Regions from separate parts of the Psychromonas sp. MME2 genome, predicted to be linked through region 2. Evidence: riboswitches for the same ligand, from Rfam matches in the RefSeq annotation. Region 2 holds a riboswitch; the other holds the start of a gene.
The links. A riboswitch is a leader RNA that binds a small molecule or an ion and turns the genes downstream of it on or off. The one in region 2 is predicted to bind thiamine pyrophosphate.
Positions count from the first base shown of each region.

Region 1: it holds a riboswitch for thiamine pyrophosphate, as region 2 does, so the genes downstream of both, thiB (thiamine ABC transporter substrate binding subunit) here and thiC (phosphomethylpyrimidine synthase ThiC) in region 2, are expected to answer to the same signal.

Region 1 covers NZ_JBEWXI010000012.1:707,629-713,016, forward strand. Annotated here, with positions in the region: gene AB1A03_RS13885 (hypothetical protein) at 1-1,242, opposite strand, end outside; gene AB1A03_RS13890 (site-2 protease family protein) at 1,513-2,616, shown strand; TPP riboswitch at 2,680-2,785, shown strand; gene thiB (thiamine ABC transporter substrate binding subunit) at 2,852-3,838, shown strand; gene thiP (thiamine/thiamine pyrophosphate ABC transporter permease ThiP) at 3,858-5,388, shown strand, end outside.
Region 2 covers NZ_JBEWXI010000003.1:80,005-85,392, forward strand. Annotated here, with positions in the region: gene AB1A03_RS17335 (bifunctional hydroxymethylpyrimidine kinase/phosphomethylpyrimidine kinase) at 1-74, opposite strand, end outside; gene thiC (phosphomethylpyrimidine synthase ThiC) at 187-2,163, opposite strand; TPP riboswitch at 2,251-2,402, opposite strand; gene AB1A03_RS05360 (MarR family winged helix-turn-helix transcriptional regulator) at 2,458-2,877, opposite strand; gene dmeF (CDF family Co(II)/Ni(II) efflux transporter DmeF) at 2,878-3,855, opposite strand; gene AB1A03_RS05370 (DUF134 domain-containing protein) at 4,051-4,341, shown strand; gene AB1A03_RS05375 (NifB/NifX family molybdenum-iron cluster-binding protein) at 4,470-4,937, shown strand; gene nqrM ((Na+)-NQR maturation NqrM) at 4,934-5,122, opposite strand; gene AB1A03_RS05385 (PaaI family thioesterase) at 5,215-5,388, shown strand, end outside.

The DNA.
Region 1 (5,388 bases), on a different contig from region 2:
ATAGCATTGAGAATCGGGCTCTACTGTGTTGCCATCAATCCGATAGCACAACAATTGATTGTTCTGTAAAGCCAGCTGTGCGCGCTCTTTAAGAGCAGAGTTAGCCAAAAGTAAATTATGTGGTAATGCAATATAGCGTGTTTTACTTTGATTGTCAGAGATAGGTATAACAACAATATAATAGCTAAATCGTTTACCCGTTATTAATTCGGCTTGTATATAGGGTAATGCGCAGCATGAATGTAAAAAATCTTTATTATTTCTATTTTTGCCAAAACGGCCAATATCTTGATTACCGAGTGTTTTAAATTGCGCATAGGGCAGCCAAGTACCATTTTTATGAATTAAAAAAACTGCTAATGAATTTAAACGTGAAATCACAAATTGTTCAGAGGCTTTGATAGCAATCGCATTGATGGTGTTTTCAACGGAGATATTATTACGTTTTTTTTGCGTTTGCAGGTAGTTATTGGCATAGCTGAAAAATTGCTCTGCCGTGTTACAAAACTGTTCATTGTGATAGTTGAGATTTAGGTAAGTATATTCATTTTTTTTATAACTATTTTTTATCTCATAGGTAACAATAACACGGCCACGAAAAGTATATTCATTTTCGATACCATGGATCCAAACATGTACTAAACCATTTTTGCGGATCACTTTTTGTGTCAGCACTTTAATTGCTAAACCACTGGAAGAAATGTCCGTTGTAATACCTTCGATAGCAAAATGTTCAAAGGCGGTTTTGCTCATCTTTTCCGGGCTATTGAAGAAAAGACTTATTTTACGAATAAAATAGAGTCGTTCTTCTCTTCGCTGATAAAAACCAGTGAGATGAATCGCATTGGTTTTTGGAAACTTCCCTTCATTGGGGTTTGCTCTGTACCTTTGCTTTGCTTTTTTGCTTATTTGTTTATAAACACCGAGCGTATAAGTGCCACTGTAGTTATTAACTTCGTTAATGAACTCTTTTTTACTCACATCATCTAAATAATGTAACACGCCTTGAAAGGTGAATTCTTTACAGTTTTTTTGAAATAAATTTCTCAAATCAATGACATGGGAAACCTTTCGGGAAAGGTTCATTATTTCCATTTTGATTAAAAAGCGAGTTGAGGGGGAAACTTGCGGTGTAAGGTGAGTAATATCATCCTCTAACGTTGCGGCATTGAATTTGTGTCTGAGCTCCATTATGACGTCAGAAAAATCACTGATATCGGTATTGGTAGTTATTTTATTCATAATGTTACTTAATATTGAAGTCCGCAATTCTAAAGGAGTTTTTCAGAATATATAACCATGTAATTGGCTAATGTATGTAAAAGCGTCATTGTTTACAATCACTGCCACTCGTATATTTGATATTAAGCAGATTTTTCAATGTTGCTTTGTTATACCGATACGTTGTCAGCCGCGAGCGTCAGTAGCCAAGCACCAGATAACCATCTTGAGGTGACAGGGGGATTTTATGTCGGCATAATTCACGATATTACGCTTTAATAGGGATTATCTGTGCAACTTTTACAATTACAACATTTAGGTCAAACATTGCGCTTAGAAGCGTCGCCTGCTGGTTGGCAACAACTCTATTGGGGAGACCAAATTGTTTCTCAAGTAACGGCCAATGCAAATCACAAAGGTCTATTATGTCACCACTTTCAATTGCAGCAAACAGTGCAAGATAGTGATGCGTCTACTGAAGTGATTAATTATCGTTTAGATATCGATTTAAGTTGGCAGCCGTTCTCTTTAAAATATCAGTTAGTCGTTAATGATGAGGTTGTTCTTAGCGGGCAACGTGACAGCAAAGACATTGAACAGCAACCCCCCGTTAGTGTCGATGATACTAGCAAAAAAATCAGTGTCGTTGGGATGGTCTCTCTGGCGCTAAAGCTTTTTAAAAGTGCAAAGATGATCAAAGTGATATTAGCTGGTGCGAGTTTGGCTGCATACAGTTGGTTTTTCTCATTTCAATTTGCACTCGCGTTACTGGCTTGTTTAGTCTTTCATGAATATGGTCATATTCGTGCGATGAAATATTTTTCCATGCCAACCAAGGGGATCTATTTAATCCCCTTTGTTGGTGGATTGGCGGTCAGTGATAGTAAAATTAATACGCGTTGGCAAGACGTGGTTATCTCCATTATGGGGCCTACATTTGGCTTGATTTTGTCCTGTGTCTGCGTGGTTGTTTATTGGTTAACGGATAGCCCCTTTTTTGCAGGTTTAGCCGTTTTTAATGCCTTACTCAATCTATTTAATCTGCTGCCCATTTTACCCTTAGACGGCGGGCATATATTAAAAAGCATTAGTTTCTCAATGCATAGCAAAGTAGGGGTGTTTGCCTGTGCAGTTGGTGCAGGGTTAGGCATTTATATCAGCTACAGCCTTGGTTTAACTTTACTGGGGTTTCTATTAGCTATTGGCTGTTTGGAAATCGTCTTTGAATGGCGTAGTCGCTGGCAAACAAATTTATTGCCCCTTGATAACTATGGACAAGTCGTTTCAACATTGTGGTATTTACTCACGGTGGGTGGGTTAATTGCCATTATCTTCTATTTTGCCAATGATAATGACCCGATTTTATCCTTACCATTACAAATATTGGGCAGCTAAAACGTTAAAGCAGAATAAAATCAGCGCGATTGCTATTATTTATCGACTTAAGGTATATAATAGCGATTCTCATCGGGGGGCTTGTTAACAGGCTGAGATTATCCTTTATGATAAAACCCGTAGACCTGATCCAGATAATACTGGCGTAGGAAATGAGCTGTTCCTTGAGTGCTTAGTGACGACTTTTTGACCTCCCTCATTCCCTATCTATTCCACACAATATATGGAGTGTATAGTGAAAAAAACACTTGCCTTAATGGCGATTTCAACCCTGTTCGCAATGCCAGCAATCGCTGATAAATTAGTTGTTTATACCTATGATTCATTTGCTTCAGATTGGGGTCCCGGCCCTAAAATAAAAAGCGCATTTGAAAAGCAATGTGACTGTGAATTGCAGTTTGTAACCGTTGATGATGGCGTTTCTATTTTGAATCGGTTACGTTTAGAGGGAAAGAATAGCAAGGCAGACATTATCTTAGGGTTAGATGACAGTTTAATTGCAGCAGCCAAGCAAACAGGGCTATTAATGGAACATCAGGTCGATAGTGCTGACGTGATTGTACCGGGTGGTTGGTCAGATAAAACCTTTGTACCCTTTGATTATGGTTACTTCGCCTTTGTTTATGATAAACAAAAAATGCAAAATCCACCAAAAAGCTTGGCGGAGCTGGTCGATAGTGAAAATAAGCTGCGTATTATCTATCAAGATCCACGCACTTCAACACCGGGTCAAGGGTTAATGCTATGGGTTAAATCGATTTATGGCGATAAAGCAGCCGCTGCATGGTCTAAGCTTGCGAAAAAAACCGTCACGGTAACCAAGGGGTGGTCAGAAGCTTATAATATGTTTTTAAATGGTGAAGCCGATATGGTGCTCTCCTATACGACATCACCCGCCTATCATCTCATTGCCGAGCAGAACGATCAGTATGTGAGTGCTGATTTTGCTGAAGGGCATTACATGCAAATCGAAGTGGCAGCTAAAGTGAAAAGCACACATAACCCGGTATTGGCTGAACAGTTTATGGCATTTATACTCAGTGAACCATTCCAATCAGTTATTGCAACGGGCAACTGGATGTATCCGGTTACCAACGTAGCGTTACCAAGCGAGTTTAGTCAACTCATGGTGCCAACTAAATCCTTATCACTTTCTGGCGAAGCAATTGAAGAAAACCGTAAATTATGGATTCGAGAATGGCAAAATGCGTTAATCAATTAAGCGGTTATCTGTTATTTTAATTCACCATAAAACATGGCCCGGCCTTTTCATTGCTGGGCTTGTATTCACTTTTATCGTCACCGCGGTGTCGGCATTATTATTCTATCCCTTAGATATAAATATTAGCGTCTTATTTGTTGATGCCTATTACCGCCATATCACCGCTTTTAGTTTTTATCAGGCATTTTTATCAACGCTATTGAGTGTCGGTTTGGCTATTCCCGTCTCGCATGCGTTATCACGGCGTCATTTTTTTGGTAAATCATTATTATTAAAATTGTTTGCAACGACGTTGGTGCTGCCTGTGTTGGTCGGGGTGTTTGGCATACTAGCTATTTATGGCAATAGTGGATTATTGGCAAGCCTGTTACAGCATATCGATCAACGTTTACCGTTTTCGATTTATGGGCTCAATGGCATTTTACTGGCTCATCTGTTTTTTAATTTACCCTTTGCCACGCGATTATTATTACAATCACTGCATTCTATCCCCATACAGCAACATAAATTAGCTGCCCATTTAGGGCTTTTTAATTGGCAGAAGTTTCGTATTGTAGAGTGGCCAACCATGCGTCAGCAACTTCCCCACGTCGCTGGATTAGTCTTTATGCTCTGCTTTACCAGTTTCGCGACGGTCATGGCATTAGGCGGTGGCCCTAAATCAACGACAATAGAGCTAGCCATTTATCAAGCGATTAAATTTGATTTCGATTTACAAGCAGGGGCATTACTGGCGTTATGGCAAATACTTCTATGCAGTGTCATTTTACTGTTTGTACAACGCATTTCACGACCATTACCATTGAGTAATCGTGGTGACAACCTCGCAATACAGTTATTTAATGATACCTGTTCATCTAAATACTGGGATCGCTTTTGGATCGTTGCCGTTATATTGTTAGTCGTGCCACCACTTCTAATGGTCGTGATCAGTGGTTTGAATCACCAAATCCTTCATGTTATTAGCGATACTCAGTTTTGGAAAGCGCTATTTAACTCCCTAATAATTGCTCTATTTGCTGCATTTTTAGCGTTATTCGCGGCTACCTTTATTTTAATTTGTAGCCGTTTTTGGCGCACTAGGGGGTTAAATAAACGCGCCGATAAAATTGAGATGATAGCGAGTTTAATCCTTGTTACCCCGGGGATCGTGATCAGCACGGGGTTATTTTTACTATTACGTAATAGTAGTGATATGTTTAGTTTAGCGATTATTGTTGTGATGCTGGTTAATGCGTTAATGGCGCTTCCCTATGCGTTAAAAACATTAGCACAGCCGATGTTTCAAATTGCGCAGCAATATGACATGCTCTGTGCAAGTTTAGGTATTGATGGCTGGTCGCGATTTAAAATTATCGAGTGGCGAGCGATCAAAAGGCCATTTATTCATGCTTTTTCCATTAGTTTTGTATTATCCATTGGTGACCTAAGTGCAATCGCGCTCTTTGGCAGCCAAGATTTTAAAACACTGCCTTTGTATTTATTGCAATTATTAGGCAGCTATCAGATGCAATCGGCTGCAGTCATTGCCTTGTTTTTATTATTAATCA
Region 2 (5,388 bases):
GTGAACATCTTATCGGAAACCGCTTCAACTAAACTCACCATAGTCGAGTTTTGTGCAGTAACAGCACTGATCACCGAACAACCAACAACCCCTAAATCGTGAAAGGTACAAGATCCGCTTGGAGCCCTGCACCTGCGCTGCTATCGGAGCCAGCAATAGTCCAAACAATGTTATTCATAATAGGCCTTACTCATTAAACCTTATCTGATATATTTCAGCCCCTGAGTCAGCAAACTCCTTGGCTTTTTCTGTCATGCCCTGTTGCGCTGAAACGGTAACCGTTTGATCAAGTAATTGAATGGAGATCTCACCATCATCTAGCTTTTTGCTAAAATCGCGCACATCTTGGGTTATCTTCATGGAGCAGAATTTTGGCCCACACATGGAGCAAAAGTGCGCCACTTTGCCGGACTCCTTCGGCAATGTCTGATCATGGTATTCCTGAGAAGTAACAGGATCTAAGCTGAGATTAAACTGATCCTGCCAGCGGAATTCAAAACGCGCCTTAGACAAGGCATTATCACGAATTTGTGCGCCCGGATGCCCCTTCGCTAAATCCGCTGCATGGGCAGCTAATTTATAGGTCACTAGCCCCACTTTAACATCATCTTTATTGGGTAATCCTAAATGCTCTTTAGGGGTGACATAACAGAGCATGGCACAGCCATACCAACCAATTTGCGCCGCACCGATAGCCGATGTAATGTGATCGTATCCCGGTGCAATATCCGTGGTTAATGGCCCTAACGTATAAAATGGTGCTGCAAAACAATCTTTAAGCTGTTTATCCATGTTCTCTTTGATCATCTGCATGGGGACATGACCGGGGCCTTCAATCATCACCTGAACATCGTATTGCCACGCCACTTTGGTGAGTTCACCTAATATTTCTAGCTCAGAGAACTGCGCCTGATCGTTGGCATCAGCAATCGATCCGGGACGTAAGCCATCCCCGAGGGAGAGTGCCACGTCATATTGCTGGCATATTTCACAAATTTCACGGAAATGTTGGTAGGCAAAATTCTCTTTATGGTGCGATAAACACCATTTAGCCATGATCGAACCTCCGCGAGATACTATCCCAGTCACCCGTTTTGCCGTCATCGGTACAAAGCGTAATAACAGACCAGCATGAATGGTAAAGTAATCAACCCCCTGTTCGGCCTGTTCGATTAAGGTGTCACGAAACACTTCCCAAGTGAGGTTTTCAGCAATGCCATTGACCTTTTCCAACGCTTGATAAATGGGCACAGTACCAATTGGTACTGGCGCATTACGCATGATCCACTCTCGGGTTTCATGAATATTACGCCCCGTTGATAAATCCATCACCGTATCACCGCCCCAAAGCGTTGACCAAACCAATTTTTCCACTTCCTCTTCAATGGATGAAGTGACCGATGAGTTACCAATGTTGGAATTCACTTTTACGAGGAAGTTACGACCGATAATCATCGGCTCTAACTCTGGATGGTTAATGTTGGCAGGAATAATGGCGCGCCCTTCCGCAACCTCCTGACGCACAAATTCAGGGGTGATCGCCTCCTGTAGATTTGCACCAAAGCTGTATCCAGGATGCTGGAAATGTAACGCCTCACATTTCACGCGATCGCGTCCTTGATTTTCACGAATGGCAATATACTCCATTTCAGGGGTTATAATGCCCTGACGCGCATAATGCATTTGGGTAACACATTTACCTTTTTTCGCACGCAATGGTTTTGGCAAGTTTGCAAAACGCAGCTCATCTAAACTTTCATCGGCTAAGCGCGTTTGTGCGAATGTTGAGCTTAAAGAGTCGAGTTCTTCAACATCATCACGTGCTTCAATCCAACTTTTTCGTAACTTAGCAAGACCTTTATGAACATCAATAACCGTGTTTGGATCGGTATAGGGGCCAGAGGCATCATAAACGGGAATCGCTTCGTTTTTTTCATAAATGGGCTGTTCTTCACTTCCCCCTACGAAGGTATCCGCTTGCAGAATTTGTCGCATCGCCACTTTAATAGGATGGATTTTTCCATCAATATAGATTTTCTCTGAATTTGGATAGGATTCATTATTTAAATTATGAATATAATCCTGTGCGGCTTGACGAGATTCTCGACGAGATAAGTTGTTACGACTAGACGTTTTTAGATTTGAATTTACGGTGTTTGACATAGCATTCTTTACCTTAACATAAATAAAAGTTGATAAGAGTGCTTGACGAAAGATCTGTGGAAAGAGTAAAAAACTGAGAATGACCCATTATTTTTTATGCTTGTTCCCTTCGTAGGTACTAACCTAATCAGGTTCCACGGATTCCACGTTAATGATAATTAAAACTAACTATCAAGATATACCCTACATAAGATGACGAGTATAGTGGTCTCAGCCCAAGGGCGCTCCGACAAGAGCCCCTAGTATAGAAGAAAATTTATAGCAGTGGAACCGTATTAGTTAATTGTATGTAAATTAAAATTTATTATTAATACGCGTTAATAAATTCATCAACTGCGCTATCTCTTCTTCCGTAAAATCAGCTGTTAACTCTTCAGTAAGTTTCTGATGTAACTGATCATGTTGCAAAAATAGATTATGCCCCTGATCACTAAGTTCGACTAGGATCGAGCGGCGATCGCTCTCATGGGCAACGCGTCGCACTAAATCAGCAGCGACGAGCTTATCCACTTGCACCGTTAATGTTCCCGTCGTCACCCCTACTTTACTCGCCAAAGTTTTCATTGGCATGGCACCGAAGATCCCTAATATTTCCACGGCATGTACCAAGGTTAAAGTGAGACCATTATCTTTTACCGTATTCGCCTCCCAAGCAGAGAGCTTTTCATAAAACTCGATAAAAGCGTGATTCAATTTTTCGGTTATTGTTTTCATCTATTTCATCTCTTGTAAACATTCATCTTGAGTACATTGGTTCACTTCAATTGTGAGATGACTCAAGCGCTCAAATTGATTGAGTAGTTCTTGATAATATTGTGTAGTAAATGGTCGGTGCGATACGATGGATATAACCGCAGCATAGTGGTCAGCACTCACAGACCAAATATGAATATCAGCAACTTCATGGTCATGATGCTCTTCTATTACCTTAATAATGGCACGTTGATACTCAGGTTCAATGCTTTTATCCAATAGTATCGGCGCTGTCTGCTTTAAAAGTCCCCATGACCAACGGGTAATAATTAATGCGCCAACGATTCCCATCAGTGGATCTAAACTATTTAAAGCAAAGTATTTACCCATCAATAATGCAGCAATCGCTAATACAGAGGTTAACGCATCCGCCATGACATGAAAATAAGCCGCGCGTAAATTATGATCCTGTCCATGATGGTGATGAGCATGATGGCTATCTGCATGTGAATGGTGCGTGTGAGTATGACCATGTGCATGATCATCCTTTAATAAAAACACACTAACGACATTGACTATCAAGCCAATAACAGCGACCCAAATAGCTTCTTGGAAATGTATTTGTTCGGGGTTAAAAAGTCGTACAGCCGATTCAACCGCCATAATCAAAGCAACTAAACCTAATGCAATCGCACTGGTAAACCCACCAAGTACACTCACCTTACCCGTACCAAAGGAGAATTGTGGGTTATTATTATGATTACGCGCATAGGCATAGGCAAACAAAGTAATTAAAAATGCAGCGGCATGCGTGCCCATATGCCAACCATCGGCCAACAGAGCCATTGAACCGTAAATGCTCCCAGCGATAATTTCTGCCACCATCGTAATAACGGTCAAGTAGAACACATACCAGGTGTTACGTTCCCCTCTATTATTGCTCGCTGAAAAATTATGTTGCTGCTGCCATTTACGGTGAGCCGCTGTTAGCTTCGTCATCTGCTTTCTCTTTAGTTTGATTTGCATGTAATTTGATTTTCAAACTATATTAAAAGCGAACTATTATTACAACCATTTATTATCAATCGCAAATCATAAAATTAACCGTAATGACTCTTCAGCGCTTGCTCACGGGAGAGCTTTGCTATTGAATAGAGACATCACTATTTTATCTAAAATTATCAAGGAGATTTCATGGGTCGTCATAAGATCCCACGCAATATTTGTGGAACCCCAGCCGATAGTTGTTTTAAACCAAACGGCATCCCGATAAGTCAATTACAGCAGCTACACCTAGCACTAGATGAATTTGAGGCATTACGCTTAGTTGATTTAGAGGGATTACAACAACAAGAAGCCGCCATTGTGATGGGTATATCACGACAAACTCTCGCTAATTTAGTGAAAAAAGCACGAGCTAAAGTAGTCGACTGTTTAGTCAATGGCAAAGCATTAATCATGCATCCCCATGATGACAAAGAATAACTGATCTTAACCATTTATTTATTGCATATGCTATATTTGAGTGCTATATATAGCATATGCCAATTAAATAAATCTGTTTATTTATAATATTGGCTATTTTCAACCACCTATTACAAGGAATAAATTCAATGAAAACAGCCATTCCAATGAAAGATGATCGTATTGCTAGCCATTTTACCAAAGCTGACCATTTTATTTTCTTAGACAAAAATGGTTCGATCCAAACAACCAAGAAAAATCCAGCCTTCGGCGCAGATTGCTGCGGTAAAAGTGCGCTACACAAACTACTTACAACAGAGCAAACGCAACGCGTCATCGTTCGCAACATTGGCCAACGCAGTTTGGCTAAACTGTTACAAGCGGGAATACAAGTATTACAAGCTGAAAGTGGCCATTTTGATAGCGATATATTCAATACAAACGGCTTAATAGAACTGATCGATGCACAACAGGGAAGAGAGCCCCTCACACACAGAGCTAAAAAAACCAATTGTTGCGGCGATTCACAAGAGCCTAAGCATCATCACGGAAAGTGTTGCCATAGAAAGCATAAAAATGGCCCTAAATCGGCCATCAAAAATAGCTGCTGCCATTAATTAGGTTCTTGGATTTGATATAAGCGATGTTGTTCACAGCTAGTTTCACAATCACAACTTCGCTCTATTTGTAAAGTAGCTAATCCACCACAACTCCCTTGTAACTGCTGACGGTTAAATATAACACCAATGGCCATGGCTAAAATAACCAATAAAAAAATAACGAATGTAATAATTAATTCCATAATTTCTCCTAACGTTGACATTTTATACTACTTCTTACAATTAATAGCATATGCTAAATATTATTCTATAACGTATGCAAAAGGAGAGCAAAGTGAGTAAATCAAAAAATAGATTATTGAAAATGCTCCAATCACATTATCCGAATTTAAAAAACGATGATTTAATGCCTATTAATAAAAACGCAAGCCATAAACATTGTATGTTGTGTGGTTTACAGAACCCGCTCGGTCTTAAGCTAGCGTTTTTCTACACCGCAGATCAAAAG